2 regions of the Kluyvera intermedia genome follow, and region 2 is predicted to be linked to the other one. Evidence: predicted binding sites of a transcription regulator. Region 2 holds the regulator's gene; the other holds the start of a gene.
The links. The regulator Fur, encoded in region 2, represses iron uptake genes when iron is present. The targets are predictions, from matches to a motif close to ATAATAATGAGAACNACTATCAA.
Positions count from the first base shown of each region.

Region 1 (8,167 bases), 1.3 Mb from region 2:
AAACGGCGAATAATAATCGGCTGTGAGTCGAGAGGTATCCGCGTGTCCGGTCAGTTAATCCTGCGAAAATCTGAATTTTTTACCAGCCCGGCGCAGGCCGTGGCGGTGGCTGACCGCTATCCACAGAATGTTTTTGCTGAACATACACATGATTTTTACGAGCTGGTGATGGTCTGGCGCGGCAACGGCTTACATATCCTCAATGACCGCCCCTATCGGATTACACGCGGCGACCTCTTTTACATCCGCGCTGAAGATAAGCACTCCTACGCCTCTGTTAACGATCTGGTTTTACAAAATATTATCTACTGTCCCGAGCGCTTAAAGCTCAACCTCGATTGGGTATCCCATATTCCAGGATTGCACGGTTCACACTGGGCGCCGCACTGGCGTATTGGCAGTACCGGCATGAACCAGGCGCGGCAAATCATGACCCAGCTTGAGCAGGAGAGTCGCAAAGATGACGCGCTGGCAAATGAGATGTCTGAACTGCTGTTTGCCCAGCTGGTGGTGTGCCTCAAACGCTATCGTTACGCCACCGATAACCAGAACGCGACACAGAGTGAGGCGCTGCTGGATAGGCTACTGACGGTGCTGGCGGGGAGCCTCAATCGTCCTTTTGCGTTGGATAGCTTCTGTGAGCAGCAGGCGTGCAGCGAACGCACGCTGCGCCAGCAGTTCCGTAGTCAGACCGGCATGACGGTGAACCACTACCTGCGTCAGCTACGAATTTGTCATGCGCAGTATCTTCTGCAACATACTGAACTGCTGATTGGTGAAGTGGCGATGCAGTGCGGGTTTGAGGACAGTAACTATTTTTCGGTAGTGTTTAACCGGGAAGTGGGAATGACGCCGGGGCAGTGGCGGCAACGCAGTCGCATTGCCGCCTGAAGGATCTAGCTTGCCATTCCTAGCCCCACGATATTGGCGGCAATAATAATCACCACACACCCCAGGCTCAGCACGCTGACCGGACGACGCCCGGCGTTTTTCCACTCTTTCAGTACCAGACCGACCAATCCACCGCACAGAACATAGAAGCTCATGTGCAGCATCCAGCTCATATAGTCATATTGCGCGGGAATGCTGGCGTGGCCCCAGGCATAGAAGAAGAACTGGAAGTACCACATCAAACCGCCTAATGCCGACAGTAGGATATTGCTGATGATGAGCGATTTTGGCAGCGAGAAATCGGTTTTTATCGACAAACTCTTCACTTTTGCCAGACGAATAAAGCAGAACCCGAGGTTGACCAGCGCGCCGCCGCCCATAATCACCACATAGCTGGGTAAAGCGGTATATAGCGGATCGACACCTAGCGCGGCTGCTGCTTCGTGCATGGGTTTTGCGGCACTCATTGCAAAGGACATCCCGGCGGAGAAAATGCCGCACATGACGGCCAGCACCAACCCTTTTTTCAGGTTGAATTCCTCTGCTTTAATGCCCATTTTGCGTTCTTTTAGCTGGCCTGCGCGGGTCACAATACCCACGCCAATAACGGCGACCAGCACGCCAAGAAGCGTCATTTTTCCGCCCTGGGTATGAATCAGGACATCAAATTGACCATTCAGAATAGGCGTCATTAACGTACCGACAATGAGCGTAATACCGATGGCAATGCCGATACCCATCGACATACCAAGATAACGCATTGTCAGGCCATAGTTGATGTTGCCGATCCCCCACATGGCGCCAAATAGAAACACGGGCAGGAGCGTTGAAGCGCTAAAGGAGTGATAGTAAGCCCAGAAATCGGGCAGCAGCATTGCGCTGATAGTCCAGGGAAGGATTATCCACGAGACAATCCCGCCAATAGACCACATGGTTTCCCATGACCATCGTTGAACTTTTTTAAACGGAGCATAGAAACAGGCTGCACTGGCTGCGCCTATCAAATGCCAAAAAATACCCATCGTAATCGCATGATTCATTTATTTTTATCCTCATCCAACTTTTGTTGTATTGATTGTCTCTCGACAGGATGAGTGTAAAAATTCGTCAGTTCATTCACCTTCAGACTGGTGCCATCTAAGCGGAAAAGATGGCAGTGAGGGCGGTAATGAGCTGTTCTTGCTCACAAAATGCTGACTATGCGGATGTGTTATAACCTTATTAAAACTACGGCATTGATAATCATTTTCAATATTATTTAATTAACTATAATGAACCAACTGATTACGCGGCGTTTACAGTTTGCCGTCCGATAATAATGGAGATGATTATGAGCTATACCCTGCCATCACTGCCTTACGCGTACGATGCTCTGGAACCACACTTCGACAAACAGACCATGGAAATCCACCACAGCAAACACCACCAGGCTTACGTTAACAACGCCAATGCTGCGCTGGAAAGCCTGCCGGAGTTCGCTTCCCTGTCTGCAGAAGAACTGATCGCGAAACTGGATCAACTGCCAGCGGATAAGAAAACCGTTCTGCGTAACAACGCCGGTGGCCACGCTAACCACAGCTTCTTCTGGAAAGGCCTGAAAAAAGACACCACTCTGCAGGGTGACCTGAAAGCGGCTATCGAGCGTGACTTTGGTTCCGTTGATAACTTCAAAGCTGAATTTGAAAAAGCGGCTGCGACCCGTTTCGGCTCCGGTTGGGCCTGGCTGGTATTGAAAGGTGACAAACTGGCTGTGGTTTCTACCGCAAACCAGGATTCCCCGCTGATGGGTGAAGCCGTTTCTGGCGCTTCCGGTTTCCCAATTGTGGGTCTGGATGTGTGGGAACACGCTTACTACCTGAAATTCCAGAACCGTCGCCCGGACTACATTAAAGAGTTCTGGAACGTGGTGAACTGGGACGAAGCAGCAGCGCGTTTCGCCGCTAAAAAATAATTTGCATTGCCGGTCTGTAGAAGCGAGTCTGATGACTCGCTTTTTTTGTATCCGCGTAAGGAGCAGCAGATGCATTATCCGGTTGATGTGTTCATAGGAAAAATTCGCGACTACGACGGTAGCCGCCCTAGCTCCATTGCTAAAGTACAGGTAGACGGCGAGCTTACGCTTAACGATCTCGGGCTGCTGGGCGATGAACAGGCCGAAAAAAAAATCCACGGCGGCCCCGACCGGGCACTGTGCCACTATCCCCGCGAACATTACGCTGAATGGGCGCGTGACTTTCCCGACCAGGCCTCCCTGTTTTATGCCCCGGCATTTGGTGAAAATTTATCGACGGAAGGCATGAATGAACACAACGTATTTATCGGCGATATTTATCGTTGGGGCGAGACGTTAATCCAGGTCACCCAACCGCGTTCCCCGTGCTTTAAGCTCAATTACCACTTCGCCATAAGCGATATGGCTTCTGTGATGCAAAACAGTGGCAAAACGGGCTGGCTGTATCGTGTGATTGCTACAGGTAACGTGTCCAGCGATGCGCCGCTTGAGTTGGTTTCGCGTCTGAGTGATGTGTCGGTGCATGAAGCCGGTGTGATCGCCTGGTCGATGCCATTTGATGACGATCAGTATCACCGACTGCTGAGCGCAGCAGGGCTTTCTGTTAGCTGGAGTCGAACGATGCAGAAGCGGCGTTTAAGCGGCAAGATTGAAGATAATTCCAGAAGATTGTGGGGCAAGTAGCCCAGGCGAGGCGTTTACGCCGCCCCCGGGAGGGTTAACGAACGTGAAGCCTGTGAGATCCCGGAGTCGGTGCTCTCGCACCTTGTCCGGGCTACCCATAGCCGCATAAAAAATCGGCCTGCATAAGCAGGCCGATGGTTTTTAGGTTCTCTTGTAAAGCGGAAGCCACAGCGTTAACCGCAACCCACCCAACGGACTGTCGTCGGCTTTCACCCAACCACGATGTTGCTGAATGGCACTTTCCACAATCGCCAGCCCTAACCCCGTCCCGCCAGATTCGCGGTCGCGCGCTTCGTCGGTGCGGTAGAAAGGACGGAAAATTTGCTCGCGATCGTCCGGGCTGACGCCTGGGCCATCATCATCAACATGGATGGTAATACCGTCTTTATCCACCGAGAAGCTCACGGCAATTTTGGTGTGTGAGTAGCGCAGCGCATTGCGAACGATATTCTCCAGCGCACTTTCCAGTGCGTTCGGGTTACCGTATAGCGGCCACGGCCCAGGCGGATAGTCAACGTTAAATGACTTGCCCATCTGTTCGGCTTCAAATGCGGCGTTGTCGAGTACCTCACCCCACAGCTGATTAGCCTTCAGCGTTTCACTCAAGAGTGCGTTTTTCTGCTGATTCCGCGACATCACCAGCATGTCGTTGATCATGCTGTCCAGACGCTGCGCTTCCGTTTCGATACGTTCCAGTTCTTTGCTCTCACCGCTACGACGACGCAGCAGGGCGGTGCCCAGTTGCAGACGGGTTAACGGCGTGCGCAGTTCATGGGAGATATCGGAGAGCAGACGCTGCTGTGCGGTCATCATCTGCTCCAGCGCCATCACCATTTGGTTGAAGCTGGCACCTGCCGCCAGAAATTCCTGCGGCCCGGCTTCCAGTTCTGGATGCTGACGCAGGTTGCCCTGGGCGACTTCATCTGCCGCATTTTTCAGCTTACGCGCCGGTTTTGCCAGGCTCCACGCCAGCCATAACAGCAGCGGTGCGCTGACCAGCATGGTCACGATAAGCAGCAGTAATGGCCTATCAAACAACAGGTTGATAAAGTCGGACTGCGAACTGCTGGCTGGACGGATTAGGTATAACTGGTAGTTATCTTCGCCGTCACGAATAGAAAATGGCCCAACCAGCTCTACGCGCCCGTACTTCTTCTTCTGCGGGTGATCCGCGTTATCAGATTGTCCGATGAAGTTACGGATAATCTGCATCTCGTTGCGTTCAGCGCCAATCACGCGGCCTTCGCTGGTGACCAGCAGGAGGCGCTGGCCCGGCGGGGCCCACTTATCAATTGCGCGGAACAACCGACGCCACCACATCAAATCGTTGGGAGGGTCGTTGGCTAACTCTTCTGCGACGTGCTGCTCGATCATCAAGCCCTGGCGCTGCTCGCTTTCCAGCAGCTCCGTCATCTGGCGTGAGTCGAGCTTAGGCAGCATCAACACCAGCATCAACACCAGCGCTAGCGTAAGCCAGAAGATGGCGAAGATGCGTGCGGTTAAACTTCCTATCATGAAGCGGAAACCATCAGGTAGCCGCGACCACGTAGCGTTTTAAACCATGGGTGACCATCTTTACGCTCCGGCAGTTTCCGGCGCAGGTTGGAGATGTGCATATCAATGGCGCGGTCGAACGGCGTGAGGCGTTTTCCCAGCACTTCCTGGCTTAAATGTTCACGTGAAACGACCTGGCCCAGATGCTGCGCCAGCAGATAAAGCAGGGTAAATTCGGTGCCGGTAAGCTCCAGTGTCTGTCCATCAAAGCTAGCTTCCTGACGGCCTGGATTCAGGCTTAGAGAATCAACTTCAACGGTCGGTGAACTGCTCTCGCTATTTTGCTGCTGTTCGCTCCAGTGTGAACGGCGCAAAATAGCGCGGATACGCGCAACCAGCTCGCGATCGTTAAATGGCTTAGGCAGATAGTCATCTGCGCCCAGTTCAAGGCCCAGAACGCGATCCAGCTCGCTTCCACGGGCGGTTAACATAATGACGGGTGTCTGGTGTGTTTGTCGTAATTCTTTAAGCGTATCGATACCGTTCTTTTTCGGCATCATCACGTCGAGTAAAAGTAGGTCGATGCTGTCATCAATCAGCGATAAAGCCTGTTCACCATCGTGGGCAACCAGGACGTTAAAGCCTTCCATATCAAGAAGTTCCTTGAGCAAAGAAGTTAACTCTCGGTCATCATCAACTAACAAAATTTTATTCATATTTTAATCCCTCCGAGGCAGAAATTACGTCATCAGGGCTAGCTAATCCATGACTTTACGTTGTTTTACACCCCCTGACGCATGTTTGCAGCCTGAATCGTAAACTGTCTCTCGTTGATTCGCGACACAAAAGTTTTTGGGAGCATGTGATGCGCAATGTTATCGCTGCCGTCATGGCCTCAACGCTGGCATTCAGTGCACTAAGCCAGGCCGATGAAGTCGTCACCAGCGTTAACTGGCACCCGGCGGAAGCTAATCCGCTGAGTAGTGGCCAGGGCCATATGTTCGACGGTATTAGTTTAACCGAACATCAACGCCAGCAAATGCGCGATTTGATGCAACGGGCACGACACGATCGTCCACCTGTTAATGTTAGCGAAGTGGAGACAATGCATCGCCTTGTCACCGCAGAAAAATTTGATGAAGCCGCTGTGCGAGCCCAGGCCGAGAAAATGGCCGAGGAGCAGGTGAACAGCCAGATAGAAATGGCGAAAGTTCGCAACCAGATGTACCGACTGCTTACGCCAGAGCAGCAAGCGGCTTTAAACCAGAAGCACCAGCAGCGCATGGATCAGCTGCGTGATGTTGCACGGATGCAACAAGGTTCGATTCAGACCCTGTTTAGTAGCAATACCCGTAGCAACCAGTAATAAACCCTGTTTTTCCTTGCCATAGACACCATCCCTGTCTTCCCCCACATGATGTGGGGGTTTTTTTTGTCTTAAATTCGTCACCGACTCCCCCTCACACATTCCGCTATACTACGCAAATCTGAAGGTGGGAGTGTTTATGAATCAATCTTATGGCCGGCTGGTGAGTCGGGCAGCGATAGCCGCAACGGTGATGGCATCGTTGCTGCTAGTGATTAAAATTTTTGCGTGGTGGTACACCGGGTCAGTGAGTATTCTGGCGGCGCTGGTGGATTCTCTGGTCGATATCGCCGCCTCGCTGACCAACCTGCTGGTGGTGCGTTACTCGCTGCAACCGGCGGATGAAGAACATACGTTCGGCCACGGAAAAGCGGAATCGCTGGCGGCGTTGGCGCAAAGTATGTTTATTTCCGGGTCGGCGCTGTTCCTGTTTTTAACCGGGTTCCAGCATCTGGCGCGGCCGACACCCATGAGCCAGCCCGGTATTGGCGTGGCGGTTACGGTGATTGCGCTTATCAGTACGTTGATTCTGGTGACGTTTCAGCGCTGGGTAGTGAGAAGAACACAAAGCCAGGCTGTACGCGCAGATATGCTTCATTATCAGTCTGATGTTATGATGAACGGTGCGATTCTCGTCGCGCTCGGCCTCTCCTGGTACGGCTGGCATCGTGCAGATGCGCTGTTTGCATTAGGAATTGGCATCTATATTCTATATAGCGCGTTACGCATGGGGTACGAAGCGGTTCAATCATTATTGGATCGTGCGTTGCCCGATGACGAGCGCCAGGAAATTTTCGACATCGTCACCGCCTGGCCGGGCGTTAGCGGTGCTCACGATCTCCGAACGCGGCAGTCAGGGCCGACCCGCTTTATCCAGATCCATCTGGAAATGGAAGATAACCTGCCTTTGGTTCAGGCGCATTACGTTGCCGATCAGGTTGAGCAGGCGATTTTGCATCGTTTCCCGGGGTCCGATGTGATTATTCATCAGGATCCCTGTTCTGTTGTCCCGCAGGGAAACAGAGCAATTTGAACTTTCGCAGTGGTTGTACAAAACGTGAGCTGGATCGGCATTATTTGTATAAATAACCGCCGTTTAGCCTGACCTGAATCAATTCAGCAAGAAGCGCTTGATATACTATCTCTACATAGAGTCGTTCTCTCCCCGTTTTTTTGGGAGCGCTTCGGGCAAAAGAATTAATTTTTAGCATTCCTAAGTTCAGAGGTAGTCATGATTAAGAAAATCGGTGTGTTGACAAGCGGCGGCGATGCGCCGGGTATGAACGCCGCAATCCGCGGTGTTGTGCGTGCAGCGTTGACGGAAGGTATTGAGGTCATGGGCGTTTATGACGGTTACCTGGGCCTGTACGAAGACCGTATGGTTCCGCTAGACCGTTACAGCGTGTCTGACATGATCAACCGTGGCGGTACATTCCTGGGTTCTGCGCGCTTCCCTGAATTCCGTGATGAAAACATCCGTGCCGTGGCTATCGAAAACCTGAAAAAACGCGGTATCGATGCGCTGGTGGTTATCGGTGGTGACGGTTCCTACATGGGTGCAGTACGTTTGACCGAAATGGGCTTCCCTTGCATCGGTCTGCCAGGCACCATTGATAACGACATCAAAGGCACCGACTACACCATCGGTTTCTTCACGGCGCTGAGCACCGTGGTTGAAGCGATTGACCGTCTGCGTGACACCTCTTCTTCCCACCAGCGTA
Region 1 covers NZ_CP139986.1:4,628,762-4,636,928, reverse strand. The annotation lists gene rhaR (HTH-type transcriptional activator RhaR) at 43-891, shown strand; gene rhaT (L-rhamnose/proton symporter RhaT) at 897-1,931, opposite strand; gene sodA (superoxide dismutase [Mn]) at 2,222-2,842, shown strand; gene yiiM (6-hydroxyaminopurine reductase) at 2,849-3,586, shown strand; gene cpxA (envelope stress sensor histidine kinase CpxA) at 3,728-5,101, opposite strand; gene cpxR (envelope stress response regulator transcription factor CpxR) at 5,098-5,796, opposite strand; gene cpxP (cell-envelope stress modulator CpxP) at 5,946-6,446, shown strand; gene fieF (CDF family cation-efflux transporter FieF) at 6,586-7,479, shown strand; gene pfkA (6-phosphofructokinase) at 7,678-8,167, shown strand, end outside.
Region 1: a site for Fur is predicted at 2,127-2,149, ahead of sodA (superoxide dismutase [Mn]). Genes of this name have one in related genera too.

Region 2 (8,167 bases):
CTGGCGCGGTCTTCCACGGTGATATCAACCGCTTCTATGCAGGTGACGGCACCGCGGGCATGTTCATGTCCGGTTTCTTCCCAATTATGATGTTTGGTCTGCCGGGTGCAGCGCTGGCGATGTACTTCGCAGCGCCTAAAGCACGTCGTCCAATGGTCGGCGGTATGCTGCTGTCCGTGGCCATCACCGCGTTCCTGACCGGTGTAACCGAGCCGCTGGAATTCCTGTTCATGTTCCTGGCGCCGGTTCTGTACCTCCTGCACGCGATCCTGACCGGGGTGAGTCTGTTCCTGGCGACGCTGCTGGGTATCCACGCTGGCTTCTCCTTCTCCGCAGGTGCAATTGACTACGTGTTGATGTACAGCCTGCCGGCAGCAAGTCAGAACGTCTGGATGCTGGTGGTGATGGGCCTGGTATTCTTCGTGATTTACTTCGTGCTGTTCAGTGTGGTTATCCGCATGTTTAACCTGAAAACACCAGGCCGCGAAGACCAGGACGACAATGTTGTCACCAATGAAGCAAACAGCAATACCGAAGAAGGTCTGGCTCAACTAGCCACCAGCTACATTGCAGCGGTAGGCGGTACTGACAACCTGAAAGCGATTGATGCCTGTATTACTCGTCTGCGTCTGAGTGTTGCCGACTCTGCGAAAGTGAACGATGCGATGTGCAAACGTCTGGGCGCTTCCGGTGTGGTGAAACTGAACAAGCAGACCATTCAGGTTATTGTGGGTGCGAAAGCCGAGTCTATCGGTGATGAAATGAAGAAAGTGGTTGCGCGTGGCCCAGTTGCCGCCGCCGCAGCAGCAGAAAGCGCACCGGTAGCCGCTACCGTGGCAAAACCACAGGCCGTCGCGAATGCTGCGACCGTTGAAACGCTGGTTTCGCCAATTACCGGTGATATCGTGGCGCTGGAGCAGGTTCCTGATGAAGCCTTCGCCAGCAAAGCGGTCGGTGACGGCGTGGCGGTGAAACCAACGGATAAAACCGTCGTTTCTCCAGCGGCAGGTACCATTGTTAAAATCTTCAATACCAACCACGCATTCTGCCTGGAAACCACCAAAGGCGCGGAAATCGTTGTCCACATGGGTATCGATACCGTTGCGCTGGAAGGTAAAGGCTTTAAACGTCTGGTTGAAGAGGGTGCTGAAGTGGTTGCCGGTCAGCCAATCCTGGAAATGGATTTGGACTTCCTCAATGCTAATGCACGCTCGATGATTAGCCCGGTTGTTTGCAGCAATAGCGATGATTTCGGCGCGCTGGTTATTAAAGCCGAAGGTCATGTCGTTGCAGGTCAAACACCGCTGTATGAAATCAAAGGTAAGTAATCGCTCGTAGCCCGGAGAAAGCGTAAGCGCCGTTATCCGGCAATATGAGATGAAGTAAAAGCGGCGGGGGATAATCCTCCGCCGCTTTTTTTTGCATCAATCCGCCGTAATATTCTCGTTTGAGACGTTTTTTGCGTAACTAAAGGTTGTCAGCCTGTCCGGCTTATAAGATCATGTTCCGTTATACGTTGTTTACGCTTTGAGGAATCTACGATGAGTGAGGCTGAAGCCCGCCCGACTAACTTTATTCGTCAGATCATTGATGAAGATCTGGCTACCGGTAAGCACAACACGGTGCATACCCGTTTTCCGCCAGAGCCGAATGGCTATCTGCACATCGGCCACGCGAAATCTATCTGCCTGAACTTCGGTATCGCGCAAGACTACCAGGGCCAATGCAACCTGCGTTTCGATGACACCAACCCGGTAAAAGAAGACATCGAATACGTTGAGTCCATCAAAAATGACGTCGAGTGGTTAGGTTTTCACTGGTCTGGCAACGTTCGCTACTCCTCTGATTACTTCGATCAACTGCATGCCTATGCGGTGGAGCTGATTAACAAAGGTCTGGCCTATGTCGATGAACTGACGCCAGAGCAGATCCGCGAATACCGTGGTTCGCTGACCGCACCGGGTAAAAACAGCCCGTTCCGCGATCGCAGCGTAGAAGAGAACCTGGCGCTGTTTGAAAAAATGCGCAGCGGTGGCTTTGCGGAAGGTACGGCGTGCCTGCGTGCAAAAATCGATATGGCATCGCCGTTTATCGTCATGCGCGATCCGGTTCTGTACCGTATTAAATTTGCCGATCACCACCAGACCGGCACCAAGTGGTGCATCTATCCGATGTACGACTTCACCCACTGCATTAGCGATGCGCTGGAAGGCATCACGCATTCTCTGTGTACGCTGGAATTCCAGGACAACCGTCGTTTATACGACTGGGTTCTGGATAACATCACTATTCCGGTTCACCCGCGTCAGTACGAATTCTCGCGCCTGAATCTGGAATACACCGTGATGTCCAAGCGTAAGCTGAATCAGCTGGTGATGGAAAAACACGTTGAAGGCTGGGATGACCCGCGTATGCCGACCATCTCTGGTCTGCGTCGTCGTGGCTATACCGCCGCGGCAATTCGCGAATTCTGCAAACGCATTGGCGTGACCAAGCAGGACAACACCATTGAGATCGCTTCTCTGGAATCCTGTATTCGTGAAGATCTGAACGAAAACGCACCGCGTGCGATGGCGGTTATCGATCCGGTTAAACTGGTTATTGAAAACTACCCGCAGGGTGAAAGCGAGCAGGTCACCATGCCTAATCATCCGAGCAACCCGGAAATGGGCAGCCGTGATGTGCCGTTTAGCGCCGAATTGTGGATTGACCGCGCTGACTTCCGTGAAGAAGCGAACAAGCAGTATAAGCGTCTGGTGATGGGCAAAGAAGTGCGTCTGCGTAACGCCTACGTGGTGAAAGCAGAGCGTGTGGAGAAAGATGCCGAAGGCAATATCACCACCATCTTCTGTACCTATGACGCCGACACCCTGAGCAAAGATCCGGCTGACGGCCGTAAAGTGAAGGGCGTGATTCATTGGGTAAGCGCGGCACATGCGCTGCCAATTGAAATCCGTCTGTACGATCGCCTGTTCAGCGTGCCAAATCCAGGTGCAGCGGAAGACTTCCTAACGGTGATGAACCCAGAATCACTGGTTATCAAGCAGGGCTATGCTGAGCCGTCTCTGCAGGCCGCTGAAGCCGGTAAAGCGTACCAGTTCGAGCGTGAGGGTTACTTCTGCCTCGATAGCCGCTACAGCACCGCTGATAAGCTGGTGTTTAACCGCACCGTTGGTCTGCGTGATACCTGGGTAGGCTAGATCATTGCGTAGTTGTAGGCCGGATAAGGCAACGCCGCCATCCGGCAATCTGCCTGATGACGCTTCGCTTATCAGGCCTACAGACTGCAAGTACTTTAAGACACCGCTTCGGCGGTGTTTTTTTGGCGCTAATTGACCCGTCGTAGATTCGCGTAGCGAATTAATATAAATTTCCTGCCTCTAAGACATTCTCGATTTTTTACACTCTTCTTTATCTTTTCTCGATGTAAACGGTCTCATTAACATTTCGTCCAGCCCCCATACGGGTTGACGTCAATAAATGTTAACAACGCATTCCGTTACACATTGAAACCAAATATGTGCGCCTTGTCATAATCCTGCACTTTCATTGCGGAAAAGGATTGATAATTCGCGTCGCGAAAAATAGTCTATCGGTGTAGCGAAACACCTTTTTTAAGAAGTTCATTTTTTTTAAAGTTTTTATTTTTTGCCTCTGCTTTGCAGCGGCATTTTAAAAGTCAAAGAGGATATAACTATGCGTACGTTTAGTGGCAAACGTAGTACGCTGGCGCTGGCTATCGCCGGTGTGACAGCACTGTCAGGCTTCGCAGTCGCTCCGGATGCGAAAGCTGAAGGGTTTATTGACGACTCCACATTAACCGGCGGCATTTACTACTGGCAGCGTGAACGTGACCGTAAAGATGTCACCGATCACGATAAATATAAAACCAACCTCTCACACTCCACCTGGAACGCCAATCTCGACTTCCAGTCAGGTTATGCTGCCGATATGTTCGGTATTGATATTGCTGCATTTACCGCCATTGAAATGAACGAAAGTGCGGAAAGTGGTCACCCGAACGAAATCGCGTTCTCCTCAAAGAATAAAGGCTACAGCGAAGATTACAGCGGTGATAAGAGTGGTATCAGCCTGTATAAAGCGGCCGCTAAATTTAAACTCGGGCCAACCTGGGCACGTGCCGGTTATATCCAGCCGACCGGTCAGACGCTGCTGGCGCCACACTGGAGCTTTATGCCAGGTACCTATCAGGGTGCTGAAGCTGGGGCAAACTTTGACTACGGCGACTCTGGTGCACTGAGCTTCTCCTACATGTGGACCAATGAATACAAGGCGCCGTGGCACCTTGAAATGGATAACTTCTATCAAAACGATAAGAAATCCAAGGTCGACTATCTGCACTCCATCGGTGCTAAATACGATTTCAAAAATGACCTGGTGCTGGAAGCAGCATTTGGTCAGGCAGAAGGCTATATCGATCAGTACTTCGCCAAAGGTAGCTACAAATTTGATCTTCCTGGCGGCCCGTTGACCACCAGCTACCAGTTCTATGGAACGCGTGACAAAGTCAGCGATGGCGGCGTGAACGATATTTACGACGGTACCGCATGGCTGCAAGCATTGACCTTCGGCTATAAGCTCAATGAAGTCTTTGATTTCCGCCTGGAAGGGACGTGGGTTAAAGCAGACGGCCAGCAAGGCTACTTCCTGCAACGTATGACCCCGACCTATGCATCGTCTAATGGTCGTCTGGATATCTGGTGGGACAACCGCTCAGACTTCAACGCCAACGGCGAAAAAGCAGTGTTCTTCGGTTCAATGTATGACCTGAAAAACTGGAACCTGCCGGGTTGGGCAGTCGGTGCGTCTTACGTCTATGCGTGGGATGCGAAACCAGCAACCTGGCAGATGAACCCGGATGCTTACTACGACAAAAACAATACTATCAAAGAGTCTGCCTATAGCCTCGACATGATGTATACCGTCCAGGAAGGTCGTGCGAAGGGTACGCTGTTCAAGCTGCACTTCACGCAATACGACAACCACTCCGATATCCCAAGCTGGGGCGGTGGTTACGGCAACATCTTCCAGGATGAGCGCGACGTGAAATTCATGATGATCGCACCGTTCACTATTTTCTGATGCTGGATGCGGCAGGGGGAGACCTCTGTCGCTGCTAAGAGGCTCGTCGTATGAAAAAATTAATTATTGTCGCCTTAATGGCTGCCGGTCTGACCGCTTGCGTACAGTCACCCTCACCGGCACCGAAAGAAGATAGCAAGCTGAAGGATGCTTACAGCGCCTGTATTAACACCGCGCAGGGGAATCCGGATAAAATTGAAGCCTGTCAGAGCGTACTGAACGTGCTGCGCCAGGATAAAACGCATGAGCAGTTTGCCAGTCAGGAAAGCGTACGCGTGCTGGATTATCAGCAGTGTATCCTGGCTCGCAAAACGGGCAATGACCAGGCGGTCGCCAGTCGTTGCGATAAAATCTGGCAGGAAATTCGCAGCAATAATACGCCACAAAAATAAAATAACCCCAATGTTGATAACTGAAAAAACCGCTGCTTGCAGCGGTTTTTTCATGGTGCTAGGCAAATGACAGGCAAAAAAAAACCAGCACAATGGCTGGCTTTTGACGAGATCGGAGAAATTATTTCTCGATGATTTCGTGAGCGTTTTCTTCTTCACGGCAGTCGCCTTCAGCGCAGTGACCGTAAAGATAAAGACTGTGGTTAGTTAAGCGAATTCCATGCTTCGTGGCGATTTCACGCTGACGAGCTTCAATGGATTCGTCGCTGAACTCGATAACCTTGCCGCAGTCGAGGCAGATAAGGTGATCGTGGTGATGCTGCTGGGTCAGTTCGAAAACGGATTTACCGCCTTCAAAATTGTGGCGCGTAACGATGCCAGCATCATCAAATTGGTTAAGCACGCGGTAAACCGTGGCTAGGCCAATCTCTTCACCCATGTCGATCAGGCGTTTGTATAAGTCTTCCGCGCTGACATGGTGGTTATCTGGTTCCTGAAGAACTTCGAGAATCTTCAACCGTGGAAGTGTGACTTTCAGGCCAGCCTTCTTTAATGCGGTGTTATTGTCAGTCATGCGGAATCTGTCCTGTTGCTAAACGATTAACTTCCATCAGCGAAAGTTTCACAGAGAATGCACCCGAATTAATGCGTCTCATTATAGAATGCCCCTGGCAAAATGAAAACAGCAAGGCTCGGGCCAGCTAAGCTTTCAAAAACGAGGCTTCACCGACAAAATAAGCGGTGAAACGACGCTAAATCAGAAGATATTGTACAGGTATGTGGCAAAAAGTTAAAAAATTGTAGCTATTATTTTGATTGCTTTTACCTATTAATGAGGCGCGATTTATTATCGGCCTCATTATTACGACTAGGCGTTTTTGATTTCTTCCAGGTGCAGCTCTTCCGCAACCTGCTTAACCCACTTCTCAACGCGCTCAGCGGTCAGTTCTGGCTGGCGATCTTCATCAATGGCCAGGCCCACAAAGTGATCATCATCGGCAAGGCCTTTTGACGCTTCAAAGTGGTAACCCGCGGTAGGCCAATGGCCGACGATGGTAGCACCACGTGGTTCAATGATGTCGCGAATGGTGCCCAGGGCATCGCAGAAATATTCTGCATAGTCTTCCTGGTCGCCACAGCCGAACAGTGCAACCAGTTTACCATTGAAATCAACTTCTTCCAGCGTTGGGAAGAAATCATCCCAGTCACACTGTGCTTCGCCGTAGTACCAGGTTGGGATACCCAGCAGCAGGATGTCGAAGGCCGCCAGGTCTTCTTTGCTGCTCTTGGCAATGTCGTGAACTTCAGCGACATCTTTACCAAGCTGTTTTTGAATCATTTTTGCGATATTTTCGGTATTACCGGTATCGCTACCGAAGAAGATGCCAACGATTGCCATGAGTAAAATAACCTCTTGAAACTTAATGATATGGTGGTGGCTTATTGCCCACAGATAAGGGCAATCATAGCAGAACAGAGAAGGGTGCGGAAACAGCAATCGTGCCGTACTGCACACTCTGCTACATGAAAGTGTGTTTTGGGGGGATTTTCAGACTTTCCCCTGTCCGTGCAGCAGCGCAAGCTGACTCATCAACATTTCTTCGATAAGTTCGCTACGGCTCATATCACGGGCAGTCGCCAGCTCGTTGAGCGCATCAACGGCCTCGATGTTCAGCTTCAGCTCAACGCGCTTCAGCCCACGAACCTTGTCGCGTTTTAACTGATTGCGCTTGTTGATGCGGAGCTGTTCGTCACGCGAAAGCGGATTGGTTTTTGGTCTTCCCGGCCGACGCTCATTTGCGAACAAATCTAGTGTCGTACGGTCCGTTTGTTCTTTTGCCATGGTTCTGAGTGACTTCGGGGAAAACAAGCTACCGGGCAGTGCCCGATGCAGACAGCGCGCAATCATACATCAGTGGGGCCCACACGCCAACGACCGCGGCTATTCTGGCGCGCAGTCGTTGCATTTTTAATCACTCTGCGAGGTAGCGACGAATAGCGCGCAGTACCGCATCCGGTTTTTCGGCGTGAACCCAATGACCCGCGCCGGCAATCACGTGCGCTTTGGCCTGCGGGAATTGCGCCAGCAGCGAGTCGCGATAGGCTTCGGTGACATACGATGAGTTACCGCCGGGAATAAACAGGGCAGGGTGGTCCCAGGCTGGAATGGTCTCCCAGCCAACGATATTCGTATATTGCTCCCACAGCACCGGGACGTTAAAGCGCCATGCGCCGTCAACAAACGATTTCAGCAGAAACTGAATCACGCCTTCTTCGTGTAAGAACTCACGCATCACCGTGGCGGCCTGCTGGCGCGTTGCGACGCCAGCATTGGTTACAGCATTAATTGCGGCAAAAATCTCATCATGGCGACGGACGTGATAATTCACCGGTGCAATATCAATCGCCACCAGATGGTCAATACGATCCGGGGCCAGTGCCGTAAGCGCCATCACTGCTTTGCCCCCCATTGAGTGACCGATAACCGTTGCCTTCTCAATGTTGTTTGCGTCGAGGGTATCAAGGAGATCCTGGGCCATCGCAGGATAGTTCATCTCGTCAGAACGCGGAGATAATCCGTGGTTACGCATATCAACCTGGAGAATATCGTGGTCGACGACCAGATCGCGGGCGAGGATCCCAAGATTGTCCAGGCTGCCAAACAGACCGTG
Region 2 covers NZ_CP139986.1:3,307,702-3,315,868, reverse strand. The annotation lists gene nagE (PTS N-acetyl glucosamine transporter subunit IIABC) at 1-1,328, shown strand, start outside; gene glnS (glutamine--tRNA ligase) at 1,542-3,200, shown strand; gene chiP (chitoporin ChiP) at 3,697-5,103, shown strand; gene U0026_RS16010 (ChiQ/YbfN family lipoprotein) at 5,154-5,495, shown strand; gene fur (ferric iron uptake transcriptional regulator) at 5,617-6,069, opposite strand; gene fldA (flavodoxin FldA) at 6,364-6,894, opposite strand; gene ybfE (LexA regulated protein) at 7,045-7,338, opposite strand; gene ybfF (esterase) at 7,469-8,167, opposite strand, start outside.